Regions from separate parts of the Paenibacillus sp. EKM206P genome, predicted to be linked through region 3. Evidence: predicted binding sites of a transcription regulator. Region 3 holds the regulator's gene; each other region holds the start of a gene.
What was found. Region 3 encodes Rex, which represses fermentation and respiration genes when NADH is low (regulators of the CRP and FNR family bind a similar motif). Its sites were predicted from a motif close to TTGTGAAATATTTCACAA; they were not measured.
Positions count from the first base shown of each region.

Region 1: a site for Rex is predicted at 2,377-2,394, ahead of lpdD (prenylated flavin chaperone LpdD). Genes of this name have one in related genera too.
Region 2: a site for Rex is predicted at 3,110-3,127, ahead of nirB (nitrite reductase large subunit NirB). Genes of this name have one in related genera too.

Region 1 covers NZ_JAAMNQ010000010.1:55,957-61,754, reverse strand. The annotation lists gene G9G53_RS18895 (S8 family serine peptidase) at 1-2,241, shown strand, start outside; gene lpdD (prenylated flavin chaperone LpdD) at 2,422-2,769, shown strand; gene G9G53_RS18885 (hypothetical protein) at 2,781-3,368, opposite strand; gene G9G53_RS18880 (DUF4190 domain-containing protein) at 3,592-3,963, shown strand; gene G9G53_RS18875 (hypothetical protein) at 4,057-4,260, shown strand; gene G9G53_RS18870 (DUF1540 domain-containing protein) at 4,451-4,603, opposite strand; gene fabV (enoyl-ACP reductase FabV) at 4,900-5,798, opposite strand, start outside.
Region 2 covers NZ_JAAMNQ010000005.1:289,642-295,439, reverse strand. The annotation lists gene G9G53_RS13560 (exosporium glycoprotein BclB-related protein) at 1-133, shown strand, start outside; gene nirD (nitrite reductase small subunit NirD) at 205-534, opposite strand; gene nirB (nitrite reductase large subunit NirB) at 574-3,003, opposite strand; gene G9G53_RS13545 (spore germination protein) at 3,357-5,036, shown strand; gene G9G53_RS13540 (GerAB/ArcD/ProY family transporter) at 5,061-5,798, shown strand, end outside.
Region 3 covers NZ_JAAMNQ010000003.1:437,681-443,478, reverse strand. The annotation lists gene dinG (ATP-dependent DNA helicase DinG) at 1-2,174, shown strand, start outside; gene G9G53_RS08730 (redox-sensing transcriptional repressor Rex) at 2,218-2,871, shown strand; gene G9G53_RS08725 (amidohydrolase) at 2,858-4,159, shown strand; gene G9G53_RS08720 (cell wall elongation regulator TseB-like domain-containing protein) at 4,197-4,721, shown strand; gene G9G53_RS08715 (hypothetical protein) at 5,168-5,701, shown strand; gene G9G53_RS08710 (AAA family ATPase) at 5,694-5,798, shown strand, end outside.

The sequences.
Region 1 (5,798 bases), on a different contig from region 3:
ATTCCAGCTACGACAGTGACTAAGGACATCGTACCTGAGTCGAATATCAAGCTGGAAAAAGCGGAAGAACAGTTCCCGCTGTACAAAATTACAAGTACTGAAAAGAGTGAATTCCAGGAGAAAGTGAAGCCGGCAGAAACAACGGTGGAACGTGGACGTGTCGGTCTCGACAGTCTTCCAGCCAGCGCTACGGTTACGGTATTGGAAACCGGACGTTCGGTAAAAACGGATCCGACCACGGGCAAATACAGCTTCACCCATGTAGCCGGCGACTATACGCTGAAGGCTGAAGCCTACGGTTACGTTCCTCAAACGAAAGCAGTCACGATTGAGAATAACAAAGTCATCAGAGCAAACTTTAGTCTTCAGGCCATACCTCACGGTACGATTCACGGGGTCATTACCGACAAGCAATCCGGTGAACCGATCCAAAAAGCGAAAGTGTTGGTGGTGGAGGATGCACGCATTGCTCCGGTAGAAACGAATGAGGCTGGAGAATTTACGCTGGACGTGCTGGAAGGAACATACACGTTGTCCATTGCAGCCGAAAATTATTATAGCGACAGTGTATCCGTTACTGCTCCTCCGAACGGTAGTGTGGAAGCGAATGTCATGTTGAAACCTTTTATCGGGTTCCAAGGAGGCATTGCTTACGATGACGGGACAGGAGAAAATGCTAGAGCCTTTAACGCGGCAGGCAATTCATGGGCAGTCAGAATGACACCTGAGTCGGAAGTGACTCAAGTGACAGGAGCATCGCTTTTGTTCTGGAACTCTGCCTTCCCGAATCCGGGAGGAACGGCATTCCAATATTCTGTCTATGACGCCTCCGGTGCCGCAGGAGCACCTGGACGATTGTTGGCTGGTCCATTCGACGGGACTGCCGTACGGGATGAGACACAATGGACGACGGTACAGCTCCCAGAGCCGGTGACGGTTCAAGGTGACTTCTACATCGTATATACACAGTCTGCTGTAGGCACACAGTCGCCGGGTCTTGCTACAGATGAAAGCAGTCCCAATGCGCTTCGAAGTTGGCAAGGTGTAAGCGGCACATGGAGCCAATCACCTGAGGAGGAGGGTAACTACATGATCCGGGCTATCGTCAGATATCCGGTGAATGCTCCAACGATTACGACTCCTACGAAGGCTACCTATACGCAGGAAGAGACGATTACCGTAACAGGAACTTCTCCGGCAGAAGGAGCCGATATTCAGCTCTTTAACGGTAAGGAGCTGGCTGGCACAACGAAGGTGAAGGATCGCCAGTTCAGTTTGTCGGTTGATCTTCAACCAGGTGCTAATCCGCTAAGTGTCCAAGCAGCGGTATACGGCAAAATAACGGATCGTTCCGAACCGGTGGTCGTGACACTTGACCAGACTAAACCGGGTCTGATCCTGACTTCGCCAGATGAAGGAGCCCGTACGAATGCGGGTGTCGTGAGCGTCACCGGTACGGTGTATGACGAATTCCTCACCGATTTGACGATTAACGGCGAGCCAGCCGAATTTGGAAGTGACGGCACCTTTAACAAGCGATTGCTTATCAACGAAGGTGAAAATCAAATTACGGTGACGGCCAAGGATCTTGCCGAAAACGAAACAACCGTTACGCGCTCGGTGTATGTCGATACAGCTCTGCCGAAGCTTGAAAACATTAACCCTGCTGAGGATGTGCGTATTACTCCAGGGCAGTCAGTACGGGTATCTTTTGACAGTGCATCCGGTTTGGAGGCGTCCTTCCATGTGGAGCTGCCTTTCAACCTGTCCACTTTGGGCCGCAACGATATTCCATTAAATGAGACTTCGTCAGGCCACTATGAAGGTACTTATTTCACTTCATCTTCTCTGAACCTGGAAGGCGGAGTCATCGTGATCCGGGTAAGGGATGCAGCGGGAAATGAAGTGGAGACGGAGGCGCCGGGAAGATTGTATGTAACCAATGGTGGGGGACAGAACCCTGATCCGAATCCACCTACATCCAATGAGAAGCCAGTAGCCATTATTCAGGCTAATGAATCCGCTAAGAAGAACAAAAATGTACAATTTAACGCCAAAGCTTCCCGTGATGTAGACGGTGAGATCGTCAGTTACAGCTGGAATTTTGGGGATGGTGATACGGCGGTCGGTTCCAAGGTGAAGCATAAATTCACCACAGCTGGAACGTATACCGTGGAGCTAACGGTGACGGATAATGACGGCGCAAGCGGTAAGACTGTGCATACGATCACGATCCGTTAACACCCAGTAGGAAATGGAATGCTTGTTTTAGAATAACAATGAAGGCCCACAGCAAGCTACGGTTTATAGGCTGCTGTGGGCCATTTTTAAATTGTCGAACTGTTCAAGAAGCGATACAATGAGTAGAACTCTATAAAGTGAATCGTTTCACAATAATATTTTTTAGCAGGAGAGGATCCTATGATTCATTTGCAAAAAGAAAGCGGCCGTATCCGTCTTGTACTGAATGCCTATTTTATGGGGGAAGATATCGTTGTACTCATTTCTGGCGGTGATCAGCCCCATTTGGGAACGATTACAGCAGGGGCCAGACTCGAGCCGATTCAAACTGTGCAATTGCAAAATCACAAGGAGTTTTATATTACCGAAGAAATTGCAGTTCGCTTACGAAAAGAGTTTGCGGGCAATTTTGCCATTTGCTGCGGGACACATTTGGACCATGCATCCAAGGACGAAATCCGAGTGCTGACAGATATGGCCATACAACTGGGAAAAGAGCTCATTGGAGAACTCAAGCAAGCACGCTAGTAGCAACCTTTTTAAGTGAACTCTCGAAAGAGCAGATTGCGATAGGGGTATTTACTAAAGGAATACTTAAAAAGCAATGCAAAGCCATCGTCCTCAATTTGTACGGATTTCAGCGCAGAGGATGGAATCAAACTACGGATCATGACATGAACTGCACGCTGGTCTTGTCTGTTGATCGCTTTGGCTAAGGCAGAAGCAAAACATGGATTACGTGCTAATTCGCGATACAGCGGAAAAACGGCTTTTGCGATGGCGCGATGAACTCTCGGCTCAAATGTAAACTGCACAGTCCCCGGTGGAATCGTTGTTCCATTCGTATAATAGAGCATCGGTGGCTGAGCTAAAAAGGAAATAAAGTAGCCGATGCCATTCGTGCCTAAGCCTTGTTTGGCGGCAAATGGAGCTACTGAGCAGAGAAGGGATTTCATCCGATCCAAATTCGCCTGAACGACAGCTCGTGACCATTGAACTGCAAACGCACGGCGAGTTGCTATAGCTTTGTAAAATGGCAGCATGGCAGTGGATATTATCCTAAGTGTGTTTGCATTTAAACGTTTGTGAGGCGAGCGCTTTCTGTGGGATGTTGCACGATATAGCATAGCTCCGACCTCCTTGGCAGGATGCTCTCATGGAGCACAATTGATCTGTAACAGGTAAAATACTGTATGCCCAGTTACCTCAAAAAGTGCTAATATCGCTATGTTTCTTCTTTTTAACGTTCTAATTTAAAAATTCGAAATAAGTACTGTCCTGATTTGTAAGATTGTGGTACCCTAGAACTTATATAATTGCTATTTTTCGTATTGGAGTTGAATTTAACAGATGAGTGATTTGTACAAGGAGCCTCGATCTTCCGATCCTTTTCAGGAGACGAACGATTATAACGCCCCATTTAACCCGCCCCCAGTAGTTCCACCTACCAATAGTAAAGCTGTTGCCTCGATGGTGCTCGGGATTTTATCTGTTGTCATTCCCTATATCGGGTTGATTATCGGAATTGTGGGTATTATTTTGTCCAGTCTTTCCCTGAAGGAAATTAACCGTCATGGCGAGCAAGGCAGAGGTATGGCCATTGCTGGACTGGTATGTAGTATTATCGGTACACTGATTTATACACTGATCATCATTTTTATAGTTATTGTTTTTATTGTAGCGGCCTCCAGTGGCGATCCGGATATTTTTTCAGACATTTAATGAATTGAAGAATGCTTGAGTCAGACAAACCATTCACGATTTGACTATTGGATGCTATGATAAAAGGAGTCCAATGAAGGAGAGTGAAGCCGTATGGCACGTACTCAAACACAAAAAGCGCTAAGCAAGGCAAAACGCGCTGGAATCTATTGCGCGGCACAGAGCCGCAAAACAAATGACCATTATGGCGAGATTTCACAGCACATACGAATGAAGCCGACCAAGCAGGAACAATTACAAAAGGTCAAGCACAAGAAGCGAATCGTTCAGAGCGACGCTTCTTTTTTTTGTCTTTAGAGAGAACAGCAGTGTCCTTTTCAGCGTGGATTTATAAAGTAGCAGAGAAATGATTGTATACAAGCGAAAAGCGCCTTTCTGTACCGAAAAAGGACTTGATAATAATTATCATTCTTGTTAGAATATCATAAGAAAGAAGGAACCCGGGCATGGGCTCCTTCATTATAAAGCTAGGCTTGAAATCAAAGATTTACTTGGCTTCGAAGGTTTTGCAGTCTGTTTCTTCAGACTTGTGAGTGTCTTCTGGTCTGTTGCTTACGATGTAAATGGAGCTAGCGCTGCATTTATTCTCTTGGGCCCAGTACGTACAAGAGTTGACTTCACACAGAACGTCTTTTGCCATGTTGTGCACCTCCTTATATGGGTGTGATGGGCTGAGCAAATAGTATCACGGTCAGTCAAGGTAGGACTTGTCCAACTGTGTTTACCCTCTTGTTAGGAAGAGGGATTTTGCTATGCCTACCTGTACAATATCAAATGAAATTTAAAATTGCAATGATAGCATCATTTGCAGTTCAAAGCGGACATAAGTGTCCCTTTTAATTAAAAACAAAAGCTGTCCTCCATGCAGAACGAAATGTTTCTCTGCTGGAGAACAGCTTTTTTTGTTTTTCTAACATAGGGACAGCACTAAAAGACTTAGCGCACGTTAGGAATATTTATGATGGGATCAATATCAGCATCATAGTCCACACCTTCGAACTCAAAGCCGAACAGTTGGAAAAATTCGCGACGATATCCTTCAAGATCTGACAATTCGTAGATATTGTTGGTCGTCAGCGCCTCCCATATCTTCTCAACCTCTGCCTGCACGTCTTCGCGCAGTTCCCAATCATCAATGCGAATACGTCCTTCTTCATCTACAGGAGTTTCTGGTGCGTACAGACGCTCAGCAAACAGGCGGTAGCTCTGTTCTACGCACCCTTCATGCAGCCCTTTTTCCTTCATTACCTTATATAAAGCAGAAATATACAGAGGAACGACAGGGATAGCGGAGCTTGATTGGGTAACGAGTCCTTTGGTGACTGCGACGAAGGCGCGTCCGCCTGTAACTTTCAGCTGATCGTTCAGCTGACGTGCTGTCTCCTCCAGATGATCCTTTGCACTTCCGATACTGCCCTCTCTGTAGATGGCTTGTGTAATATCTGAACCGATGTACGAAAAAGAGAAGGTCGTTGCAGTATCGGCGAGCACGCCGCCAGCACGCAAGGCGTCAATCCACAATTTCCAGTCCTCACCGCCCATAACTTCTACAGTTCCTTGTACCTCTTCTTCTGTTGCGGGTTCGAGCGTCACGCTGCTGACTTCCCCGGTGTGGAAGTTAACGGTCTTGTTTGTGTAAGGCTTACCAATAGGTTTAAGCACGGAATTAAACGTTTCGCCTGTGCGGGGATTTGTACGGCGACCTGAAGCGACACTATAAACCACTAGATCGACTTGTCCCAGTTCTTCGCGAATGGCTTCCACCGTTTTGGCTTTGACCTCATCCGAGAAGGCATCTCCTGTCACGCTTAAGGATTTAAGCCCAGCTTCCTGAG
Region 2 (5,798 bases), on a different contig from region 3:
TATTACTACCGGATTGGCTATACCCGTAACCGCGCAGACCCGCCTACTTATGGTCTTCTCAGCAACAGCTACAGGAGCCTCCCTCGTCAACACCGTGGCGGGTTATGCAAGTGCAGGCATTACCATTACCTGATCCAAGACGAAAAAAGGGCCCAACAGGATTGTCCCTGTCGAGCCCTTTTTATTTGTATTCCATCAAACGAACTAAACCGTTTCAAGCGATATTTTTACTTCTTCTCCCTCTTCACAAACGGCGAACGTTTTAACTTGTCCGTGATCAGGCTCTTGAACGATGCCTGTCTGCAGATCAATTTTCCAGTCATATAAAGGATCATAGATATAATGACCAGATACTATCGCCTCTGTAAGAGGACCTCTTTTGGGATGAGGATTGATATTTTCAACGGCATAAAGCTCATTCTCCGAAGTGCGAAAAACAGCAATTTCGGCACCTTTGATGTGGATGGTACGTCCTATTCTGATCGGAAAATCCTTACTGTGACCGACGACAAGCCATTCGGCATTTTTGATCATTTGCTTGATCGCTCCCTTCCTCAGGCATTTTAGATACAATTACACAATAGACGGAGTGACAACCTCAAATAGATTTTTGCGTGTATCCTCATCATTGATGATCTTTTTCCAAGGGTCTTCGACCTGTTGTAGTGCAAATTCGATGCGTTCTACTAAAGCTTGTCGATTAGCTGTATCCTGAACGACTGCTTTCTGAATCTCTTCCAGACCGATCCGTTCCACCCACTCCGAAGTACGTTCCAGGTATTGTCCTGTTTCGCGGTAGAGTTGCATTACGCTACCTACAATATCAATCAACTCGGCGTCGGTTTTCACTTTACAGAGTGAATCAGCCAACCGCGCTTTAATACCGCCATTACCACCGATAAAGATCTCCCAGCCCCCATCATTACCTACGATTCCGATATCTTTGGTACATGATTCCGCACAGTTGCGTGGACATCCATTAACCGCTAATTTGAATTTTGCTGGGAAATCCAGTCGTTCGAATTTCCGTTCCAACACTTCTCCCATTCCCATCGAGTCCTGTGTGCCAAACCGACAAAATTGCGATCCAACACAGGTTTTAACCGTACGAAGTGACTTCGCGTAGGCATACCCCGACGGCATATCGAGTTCTTCCCATACTTTAGGCAGATCCTCTTTACGGACACCGATCAAATCAAGCCGCTGTCCCCCTGTTACTTTAACGACCTTAACGTTGTATTTAAGAGAAACATCTGCTATCTTCTTCAAATCTTCTGGGGTCGTTACACCGCCGTACATTCTAGGAACAACTGTAAACGTTCCATCCTTTTGAATGTTTGCGTGCAATCGCTCATTTACAAAACGGGAATCCCCCTCATTTTCATAGGTATCCGGGTTAATCATTCCCAGATAGTAATTCAGCGCCGGCCGGCATTTGGAGCAACCTTCATCATTATGCCAACCTAGTACATTCATAACTTCACGTGTTGTTGTCAGCCCCTTGGTTTTGATCGCTTCCACAATCTCGTCCCGGCTCAATGTTGTGCAGCCACATATTCCTTGTTTGGCTGACGTCTTGAAGCTGTCTCCAAGAACATATTGTAGAATCTGCTCTACGACCGGCTTACATCCTCCACAGGAGCGCGTTGCTCCGGTACATGCTTTAATTTCATCGACTGTAGTCAGTCCATTTTCATTAATTGCATCAACAATGGCCTTTTTAGTTACACCGTTACAGCCACACACAATTTCATCATCGGCCATCGTTTCAGCGGATGATGTTTTCGACCCGTGATTGCTGCATCCAGTACCCATGAGCTGTCCATATATTTCATCTGTCATCAATGTTTGCTGACGCACATATTTTTGAAGACTAGCAGATTCGCTCACATCGCCAAACAGTACAGTTCCAACAATCTTATTTTCACGAAGCAGCACTTTTTTGTAGGTGCGCTTCCACTCATCCTTTGCAACAATCACCGTATGTTCAGGCTTGGTTATGAATTCGCCAGCTGAGAAAACATCCACCCCTGAAATTTTGAGCTTGGTGGAAACCACCGATCCCATATAACCTTCAGTTTCCGCGCCTGCCAAATGTTTGGCAATGACACTTCCCTGCTCAAACAGCGGAGCTACCAGACCATAACAGATTCCGCGGTGTTCAACACATTCCCCTACAGCATATACATCCGGCACAGAGGTTCTCATCAAATCATCGACTACAATACCACGGTTCGTTTCCATACCACTTTGCACAGCTACCTGAATATTAGGCTTGATCCCAACCGCCATAACGACCAAATCCGCTTCCAGCTCGCTTCCGTCTGAAAACCGCAATCCTTGTACCCGATCTTGACCGTACACCTCCGAAGTTTGCATTTGCATAGCAAACTTGATTCCCTGGCGTTCTAGTTCTGCTTTTAGCATCGCAGAGGCTTCCCGGTCCAGCTGACGTTCCATCAAATCCTCCATTAAATGAACGACCGTAACATCCATACCCAGGTTGACCAAGCCTTTAGCTGCTTCCAGCCCTAACAGACCTCCACCAATGACAGCTGCCTTTTTAAAGGTCTTTGCCGCCTCAAGCATTGTCGAGCAATCGGCGATATCTCGGAAACCAATGACACCCGGTAATTCTTTACCCGGAATAGGCAGAATAAACGATTGTGAGCCAGTAGCCACCAAAGCCACATCATAATCAATTTCCAGTCCGTCTTCGGTGTGAATCTTCTTGTTCTCACCGTCGATGCTTTTCACCATTTTTCCTGTATATAAAGTAATCCCTTGATCCGCGTACCATTGCAAATCGTTCAGTATGATATCATCAATCGTTTTACTACCTTCCAATACATAAGAGAGCATGATCCTGTTATAGTTCGGATGCGGCTCATTTCCCAAGACTGTAATTTCATACTTATCCGTTAATTTTAAAATTTGTTCGACCGTATTGATACCAGCCATCCCGTTCCCTATAACCACAAGTTTCTGTTTACTGTTTATCATATACCGGTTCCTCCATTCATTCGACGATACTCCCTATCCGACGACATCTCCTACGTTCCTATGAATATTGCTTATGCTTCTATTCTAATACAGCAGATAGAGCTATATGTGATCAGAATCACAATGTAGTTCAAATTAAGAATATTTAGGGATTTCCCTATTCCGTTTCAAGGGATAAAGGTAAGAGCCGGAACTCATACATCATAAATACTCAAGATAGCTCCAAACAAGAATAGAAGTGTCATCGAGTGAATCTTTCCAATTCATGTGTAAATACAAGCTTTATAAGGAATACTTTAGGGACAACTTGTATCTTAAGGGGAAATGAATTGAATCGTTTGGAGGTGGTCATCTTGTGGTCTAAAATAATTTCTTATATTCCCAGCTGGAGTACACTCTTTCAAGCAGGCCTCGCGTTGATTATTCCTTTAGGGATTTATTATATAAACACCTCGATTTATTCTTTTGTTGGCAGTAAGGGGGCACAATCCAAACATTCTTCTGATCGTCCGCTTTCCGACGAGCAAAACGAAGGCCACGCTGATCAGCAGCATGCACCAAGCTCCAAAATTACAGGAAATTTTGATTCCGATTTAAAGTCGATCCAAGAGGCTATAGGTGAAAATAGTGATGTGCATTTTCGCGAGTTTATGGTAAAAAAATTTCATGCTCGGTCCGTGTTAGTCTTCATAGAAGGCATGCAGGATGAAAAGCTTATGAGCACTCAGGTATTGGAGGTCTTGATGTTTGAGGGCCAGCAGGACCCACAGGAACAGCCAGAAAGTATAAGTAACTCTTTTATAAAAGATAGCTTGATGCCACTTACGCAAATTAGTGAAGTTACCAGTATGGAGGAACTGCACGAGTTCATCCTTTTAGGTCATACCGCCTTATTAATTGAAGGAATGAAGGAAGCACTACTGGTGGGCTCGCCTAATGGCGCCATTCGCTCCGTCAATGAACCAACCTCTGAAGCATTACTTCGGGGTCCCAGAATCGGTTTTACGGAAGTATTAAGTGAAAATACTTCGATGCTTCGACGCCAGGGCTTAAATAAAAGTCTGGAAATGAAGAAATTCCAAGTGGGAAGCCGAATCAAAAAAGATCTTGTTGTCGCGTACATCAAGGATATTGTGAATCCGGATCTCCTTGAAGAAGTAAACCGCAGAATATCAAAAATAGACATGGATTTTTTGGCTGAATCCGGTTATGTGGAGCAACTTATTGAAGACAATTATTTAAGTCCGTTCCAGCAGGTTCACAACACAGAGCGACCCGACCGTGTCATTAATGCATTGCTGGAAGGAAGAATAGCCATTCTGCTGGACGGGACTCCCTTTGCACTTATTGTCCCGGTGACCTTCAGTATGCTGCTTCAATCTCCCGAGGATTATTATGAACGCTGGATTCCAGGTTCACTTTTACGTTTGCTGCGATTTTTTGGAGCTTTCATAGCGCTGATGGGCCCTGCTTTATATATCTCTTTTATTTCGTTTCATCCCGGTTTGATTCCGACCAAGCTGGTCATTAGCATCATTCAGACCCGTCAAGGCGTCCCTTTTCCTTCCGTCATTGAAGTCATGATTCTGGAAATTTCGATCGAAATCCTGCGGGAAGCCGGCATCCGATTGCCCAAACCCATTGGTCCTGCGATGGGCATTGTGGGAGGCTTGGTCATCGGCGACGCTGCTGTAAATGCGGGCATCGTTAGCCCCTTCCTGGTGATTGTGGTTGCGGTTACTGCCATTTCTTCGTTTTCGATACCGACATACAGTGCGGGCATTACCTTGCGTCTTTTGCGTTTCGTCGGCATGTTCTTTGCAGCAATCCTGGGTATGCTCGGAACCATATTGTTCTTTCTGTTAATTTGTATCCATCTGACGAAGTTGAAAAGCTTTGGCGTACCGTATGTAACTCCCTTTTCCCCCATGCGACCAAGCGATTGGAAGGATATGTACATCCGGGCTCCTATATCTCTGATGAAACGAAGACCTGTTATGATGAAAACGCAGCAAAAAAAGCGCAGATCATGATGCCAAGACGAAGGAGGAGCTACTGTGTTTAGACGCTCTGATGATAAGATCACAACGAAGCAGGCGGCTGTATTCCTGACCAATACCGTATTGGGCGCAGGGATTTTGACACTGCCGAGGGGTGTAACTGAACAGGTACAGACTCCAGATGCATGGCTTTCTGTCCTCATCGGTGGAGGTATTGTCATATTCGTCGTCTGGCTCATGGTGAAATTAAGTCAACAGTTCCCCGGAAACACCATATATCAATATTCCAGAAGAATCGTGGGCACGATTCCGGGAGGATTTTTAAGCGTGTTATTAATTATATATTTCATAATCATAGCCGGCTTTGAAATCCGTGTGTTAGCTGAAGTGACCATGTTTTTTCTGCTCGAAGGCACACCCATCTGGGCGATTGTGATTCCATTTATCTGGGTAGGGAGTTATTTGGTTTTTGGAGGCATTAATCCCATCGCGCGACTGTACCAGATTGTACTTCCAATCAGTCTTTTCTTTCTGCTTCTCTGTTTTCTCTTTAGCTTAAGGATTTTTGAAATTGATCATCTTCGTCCCGTATTGAGTGAAGGGGTTTTACCCGTCATCAAGGGGCTGAAATCAACTATCCTTGTTTTCAGTGGATGTGAAGTCGTCATGACACTGGTCGCTTTTATGCAGCACCCCGAGAAAGCATTTAAGGCCATGGTAGTGGGGATCAGTATCCCTTTAATTTTGTACTTTTTGACCGTAGTTATGGTGATCGGCGGGCTATCGGTAGATTCC
Region 3 (5,798 bases):
AAGATGACCCGAATCCACTGTCAGGTGTTACCTTTGAGGAGTACATGGATGATGTGCGGGACAATTTGCGTTCATCCTTGAGTCAATATGAGGAGCGCGAGGCGCAGATACAGATGATTGAGGGTGTGAATCAGGCACTGAGTGAAGACAAGCATCTGCTGATTGAAGCAGGTACAGGAACAGGGAAGTCTCTGGGTTATTTGCTCCCATCGCTGTATCACAGTGTGAAAAAGGGACAGCGCGTTATGGTGAGTACACATACGATCAACCTGCAGGAGCAATTACGCGAGCGCGACATTCCGATGCTAACCAAGGTGATTCCGTTTCCGTTCCGGGCTGCTATTTTCAAGGGTCGGGGACATTATTTGTGTCTGCGTAAGTTTGAACATAAAATAAACAGAAGAGACTTCGCTACACCGAAGGAAGATTTAATTACAGCGGCTCAGATGATCGTCTGGTTGACGCTAACAGAAACCGGTGATGATGAAGAACTGAATCTGAGCAACCGTGGAGGGGATTTCTGGGAAACGGTGGCGAGTGATTCAGAGTCCTGTCTTGGTCGTTCTTGCCCATGGTTCCGCAAATGTTATTATCATCGTGCACGCCATGAAGCAGGAATAGCGGATGTTGTTATTACGAATCACTCTAAGTTGTTCACAGACGTCAAAGCCAGTCATCAGTTATTGCCGAGCTATGAACATCTGGTGATAGATGAAGCCCATCACCTGGAGGAAGTAGCTGGTAAACACCTAGGTATGCATATGAAATATTTCACACTCGTGCATACACTGACGCGACTGTTCAAAGACAGCAAGAATGGACAACTGCCTTCACTTCGTCAACAGTTGGCGAAATCGGGGCACGAGAAGTCGGCAGATTGGGCCTCAACTATCGACCAGCTGTATCCGCTCGTGTTAGAGGTGAAGGAAACTTGGGACCTGCTAAGCGACAAGCTGTTTGGCATGTTGCCGGAGCGAAGTGATGCGACACCGGGTGAAACAGGACAGTTTTCTTCCCGTCTCAAACCTTCGGCCAAGCCTGCAAAGTGGGATCAGGCGGGAGCTTTGGAAAATCAGCTATATGTAACGATGAGCGAAATTTTGCGCAAGGGCGACAAGCTGATGCTGGACGTCAAGGAAGAACATGACGATTATGCGGCGGATAGCCTTATTACAGATATCACGGGTCTGCTCAAGGATTTGGCGGGGATTCGAGAAAATTTGCGCTTTTTTATCCGACTCGATGATGAAACAACCGTATACTGGCTCGAGGCGAGCGGGCAATTCCGTAGTAAATCATTGCAATTTTATGCGGTACCCGTCGATGTGAGCCGCCAGTTGAAAGAAATGTTTTTTGACAAAAAAAGAAGCATTATTCTGACTTCTGCTACCTTGTCGGTAGATAAGTCGTTTCAGTACATGATCGATCAGCTCGGCTTACAGGAGGCCGCAGATCAAGAGCGGCTGATGACTTCGCAGCTCCCGTCACCCTTTAATTACAGGGATCAGGTGTTGCTGGTTATTCCACGGGATTTCCCAAGTGTGAAGGGCAGTGTAGGAGATGCACATTTTGTAGATATGCTCGTTAGCTCTCTAGGAGCGACTGCTCAGGCGACGCAGGGGAGAATGCTCGTTCTGTTTACGTCCTATCGGATGCTCCGGCAAGTGTATGAGCCGCTCAAAGAGGCCTTAGCATCCAGCGAAATTACTGTGCTGGGACAAGGTGTGGACAGTGGAAGTCGCAGCAAGCTAACCCGCCGGTTTCAGGAAGCGAAAGCTTCTGTATTGCTGGGGACCAGCAGTTTCTGGGAAGGCGTCGATATTCCGGGGAAGGCTCTGACTTGTCTAGCCATTGTTCGCTTGCCGTTTCAACCGCCGAATCACCCGCTGCTGGAGGCAAAAAGCGAACTGCTCCAGCAGCAGAAGAAGAATCCATTTATGAAGCTGTCTGTACCTCAAGCGGTCATTCGCTTCAAACAGGGATTTGGTCGGTTGGTACGTACAGCGAACGACCACGGGGTCGTTATCGTTTATGATACGCGTGTGATTGAATCCTATTACGGAAAGCACTTTTTGTACTCGTTACCGGGACCAAAAATGGAGCATATGCCATCGGAGCAAATGGTGCCCCGCATCGCCGAATGGCTCCAATCCGCCCCGGAGACAGAGGCATAACGGACGGACATAAGTATGTTCGTTACAATTAGGGGGAGCAAGTATGAAATCAGATAAAATTTCAGAGGCTGTCGTACGGAGGTTACCCGTATATTTACGTTATCTGAATGCACTTCACAAACGGGAGGTGGCTACGGTCTCTTCACAAGAGTTGGGACAGAGGCTAGATTTGAACCCGGCCCAAATCCGTAAAGATCTTGCTTATTTTGGAGATTTTGGTCGGAAGGGTATTGGTTATGATGTTTCTTATCTCATTGAGAAAATACGCCATATCCTGAAAATCGACCAACAAATTAATGTAGTCTTGGTCGGAGCGGGTAATCTGGGGCAAGCCCTTTCGAATTATAACGCTTATTTAAAAGACAATATGAAGATTGTGGCGGTATTTGATGCGTTTCCGGATAAGGTAGGAACCAAGATCAATACATTGGTCGTGCAACCGATGGATGAACTGGAAGCGACTGTGAAAGAAAAAAACATTCGAATCGGGATTATTACCGTACCTGATTTTGAAGCACAGCACGTGGCTGATAGGCTTATTGATAGCGGAATTGGAGCGATCCTGAACTTTGCACCGACTACTCTCAAGGCACCAGCCAACATTCGGATTCATGCCACAGACTTTACAACTGATTTGCTTAGCCTCGCTTATTATTTGGAGGACGGAAAGGAAGAAGCACAATATGACAGTGAATAAATGGATGATTAAAAACGGATCTTTTGCAGTAAATGGACCAGAAGCAGGGGTAGTCCATGGTTTTATGATTGTGGAGGATAGTCGTATTACTTATATTGGCGAAACCTTGCCTGCGGGTGAGGAAGAGACGGAAGCGATCGATGGTAAAGGGCTATTGTTTTTACCTGGTCTGATCAATACTCATGGTCATGCGGCGATGTCTCTACTGCGTGGGCATGGAGATGATTTGGCACTTCAAGTATGGCTTCAGGAAAAAATGTGGCCTATGGAAGCCAAGTTTACATCTACAGACGTGTACTGGGGTACGTCCTTGTCTGTGCTGGAAATGCTGAAAGGTGGAACAACAACCTTCCTCGATATGTACGATCATATGGATGAAGTGGCTCGTGTGGCTGAGGAGTCAGGTATTCGTGCAAGTCTGATGCGTGGAGCAATTGGACTATGTTCGGAGGAAGAACAGCGAATCAAGCTGGCAGAGGCCGTGACTTTTGCACGTAACTGGCACGGTAAAGCAGACGGGCGTATTACTACGATGATGTCTCCGCACGCGCCATATACATGTCCACCTGCGTTTATTGAAAAATTCGTACAAGCTGCGCATGATCTGGACTTGCCACTGCATACGCACATGTCTGAGACGATCGCCGAAGTAGAGCAAAACGTACGCGACTACGGTTTGCGTCCGGTTGCACACTTGGATAAGCTTGGCTTTTTCTCCCGTCCTTCGCTTGTTGCCCATGGCGTTCATTTGAACGACGAAGAAATAGCTTTACTGGCAGAACGTGGTGTAGCGGTTTCCCACAATCCTGGCAGCAACTTGAAGCTGGCAAGTGGTGTGGCAAGAGTGCCTGAATTGCTGCGTGCAGGGGTTACGGTTTCTCTCGGAACGGATGGTCCTGCCAGCAATAATAACCTGGATATGTTCGAGGAAATGCGTCTGGCAGCACTTATTCACAAGGGTGTATCCGGTGACCCTACGGCAGTTCCTGCAAGTGAAGCGCTGCGTCTGGCAACGGAATACGGTGCAAAGTCGATTGGTTTAAAAGAAGTAGGAGCGTTGGCAGCAGGCAACAAGGCTGACTTTATCGCGTTGGATCTGAATCAGGCACATTTCTTGCCGCGTACAGATCTTATTTCCCATGCGGTATACTCTGCAAGCGCCAAGGACGTGGCTCATGTGTGGGTAGACGGTCGTCAGGTTGTGAAAAACGGCGAATGCCTGACTATGGACGAGGAACGTATCAAACATGAGGCACAAGCCGCCTTTGAAGGGCTGCTGTCGCGCTAATTCAGGTGTCACATCCCCTTAGAGAGGAAGCACGGGTTTGAAAAATAAGAAAAAATGGATAGCGGTCGCCATTTTGGCCGTGATACTGATCCTGGTCAGCATTTTCTGGTATTATTCCTATGTTACTCAAGACCAGGTGGCTGAGAAAAATGCCGCTATCATTAAGGCCAAGCAATCAGGTGGTCTGGTTAGCACGACTCAAACATGGAAGTCTGTGTGGGATCAGGTATATTGGGTGGTTCAAGGGAAAAATGCACAGAATGAAAATATAATGGTATGGGTTCCTTTTCAAAAAGTGGAGGGACAACCTAACGTACCTGCCGCAGATAATAGCGGTGTTCATACCGAGCTGCTGAAGAACGGAGTCGACGAGCAAAAAATGACGTCGCTAATTCAGCAGCAGCTTCCAGGTGTAAAAATTGTAAGCCTCCAGCCGAGTGTGTTCAATGGCGAATATGTGTGGCAGCTGTTTTACGATGATGGAAGCCATCATTACTATGCCTTTTACCGTTTTTCAGATGGGGGAGCGACGGGGGTAAAGTATACTTTGCCCAATAACTGAGCTGGTTGAGGATTAGCAGATGTGGAATGAATGACTAGTAAATGATTAAAAGCTCAAGAAAAAGACGTAAATGCGATGAAATTCGTATTTACGTCTTTTAGTCTTGCTATGCCGTAAAGATGAGCTGAAAGCCAGCGAAGCATCTTTACCTACCCAACTTCTCTCCTAAGGCAAATTCATCTTTATGGCGGGCAACAGCGATCGTAAGATCAAATCCTACACGCAGCGTCCCACCTCCACCATAACCAAAGATTTTGCCTCATCACAACTCCTCCACACATTGCCTTCGATTTTAGATATACGTTATGATATACTATATTTTATAAGTGATAGACAAAAATGATAGAAAAAAGAATTGCTGATCACTGTAAGATCATGCAATTTGGTTGTTTGTTGACATTCGTCCCGTTTCTTCTGAGTTTTACATTTTGAGAGGAGGATGTTGTTTGAAATTGCGTGCAGTTCCTATCGTTGTGGCGGCAGTTTTGGCAGCTTTGCTGCTATTTGGGGGATGGTTCATTTACCGTCAGGTTACAATGCAAAGTCCTCTGGAAAAACTGGTTTCTCAATATCCAGGCGTGACAAGCGCTCAAATAGATATTAAACAGGATCGGGTTGTATTGAAACTAGATCTCAAACCGCAGGCGGATGTGGCCGGATTGGTCGATGTAGTTAAGCAAAAAGGACAATCCATCATTGGCAGCCGCACCATTAAGCTCGATATTGCAGACCGTTCCAATTCAGCACTGAATCAATGGTGGTCTGAGGCTATGTTTCCTGTAGCCGAAGCGATGGAAAATAGAAAGTATACTCAAATTTCATCTACAGTTGAGCATATGAAAAAGAAAAAGACGGGTATCAAAGCTGATACCGACATGGATTCGAACAATGTCTATATCCGACTCAGCGAAGGGAAAGCGACCAAGTTTATCGTTTTGCCACGTCAATCTCAGCAAATGGGGGTATGGCCTAATGCCTAGATGGATCAAGGAAATATTAATCGGCATTGTGCCTGTAACCATTATATTTCTCGTTTTTATTGGGGTAAACATTATCCCTCTTCTAGTTGCTGGTGTG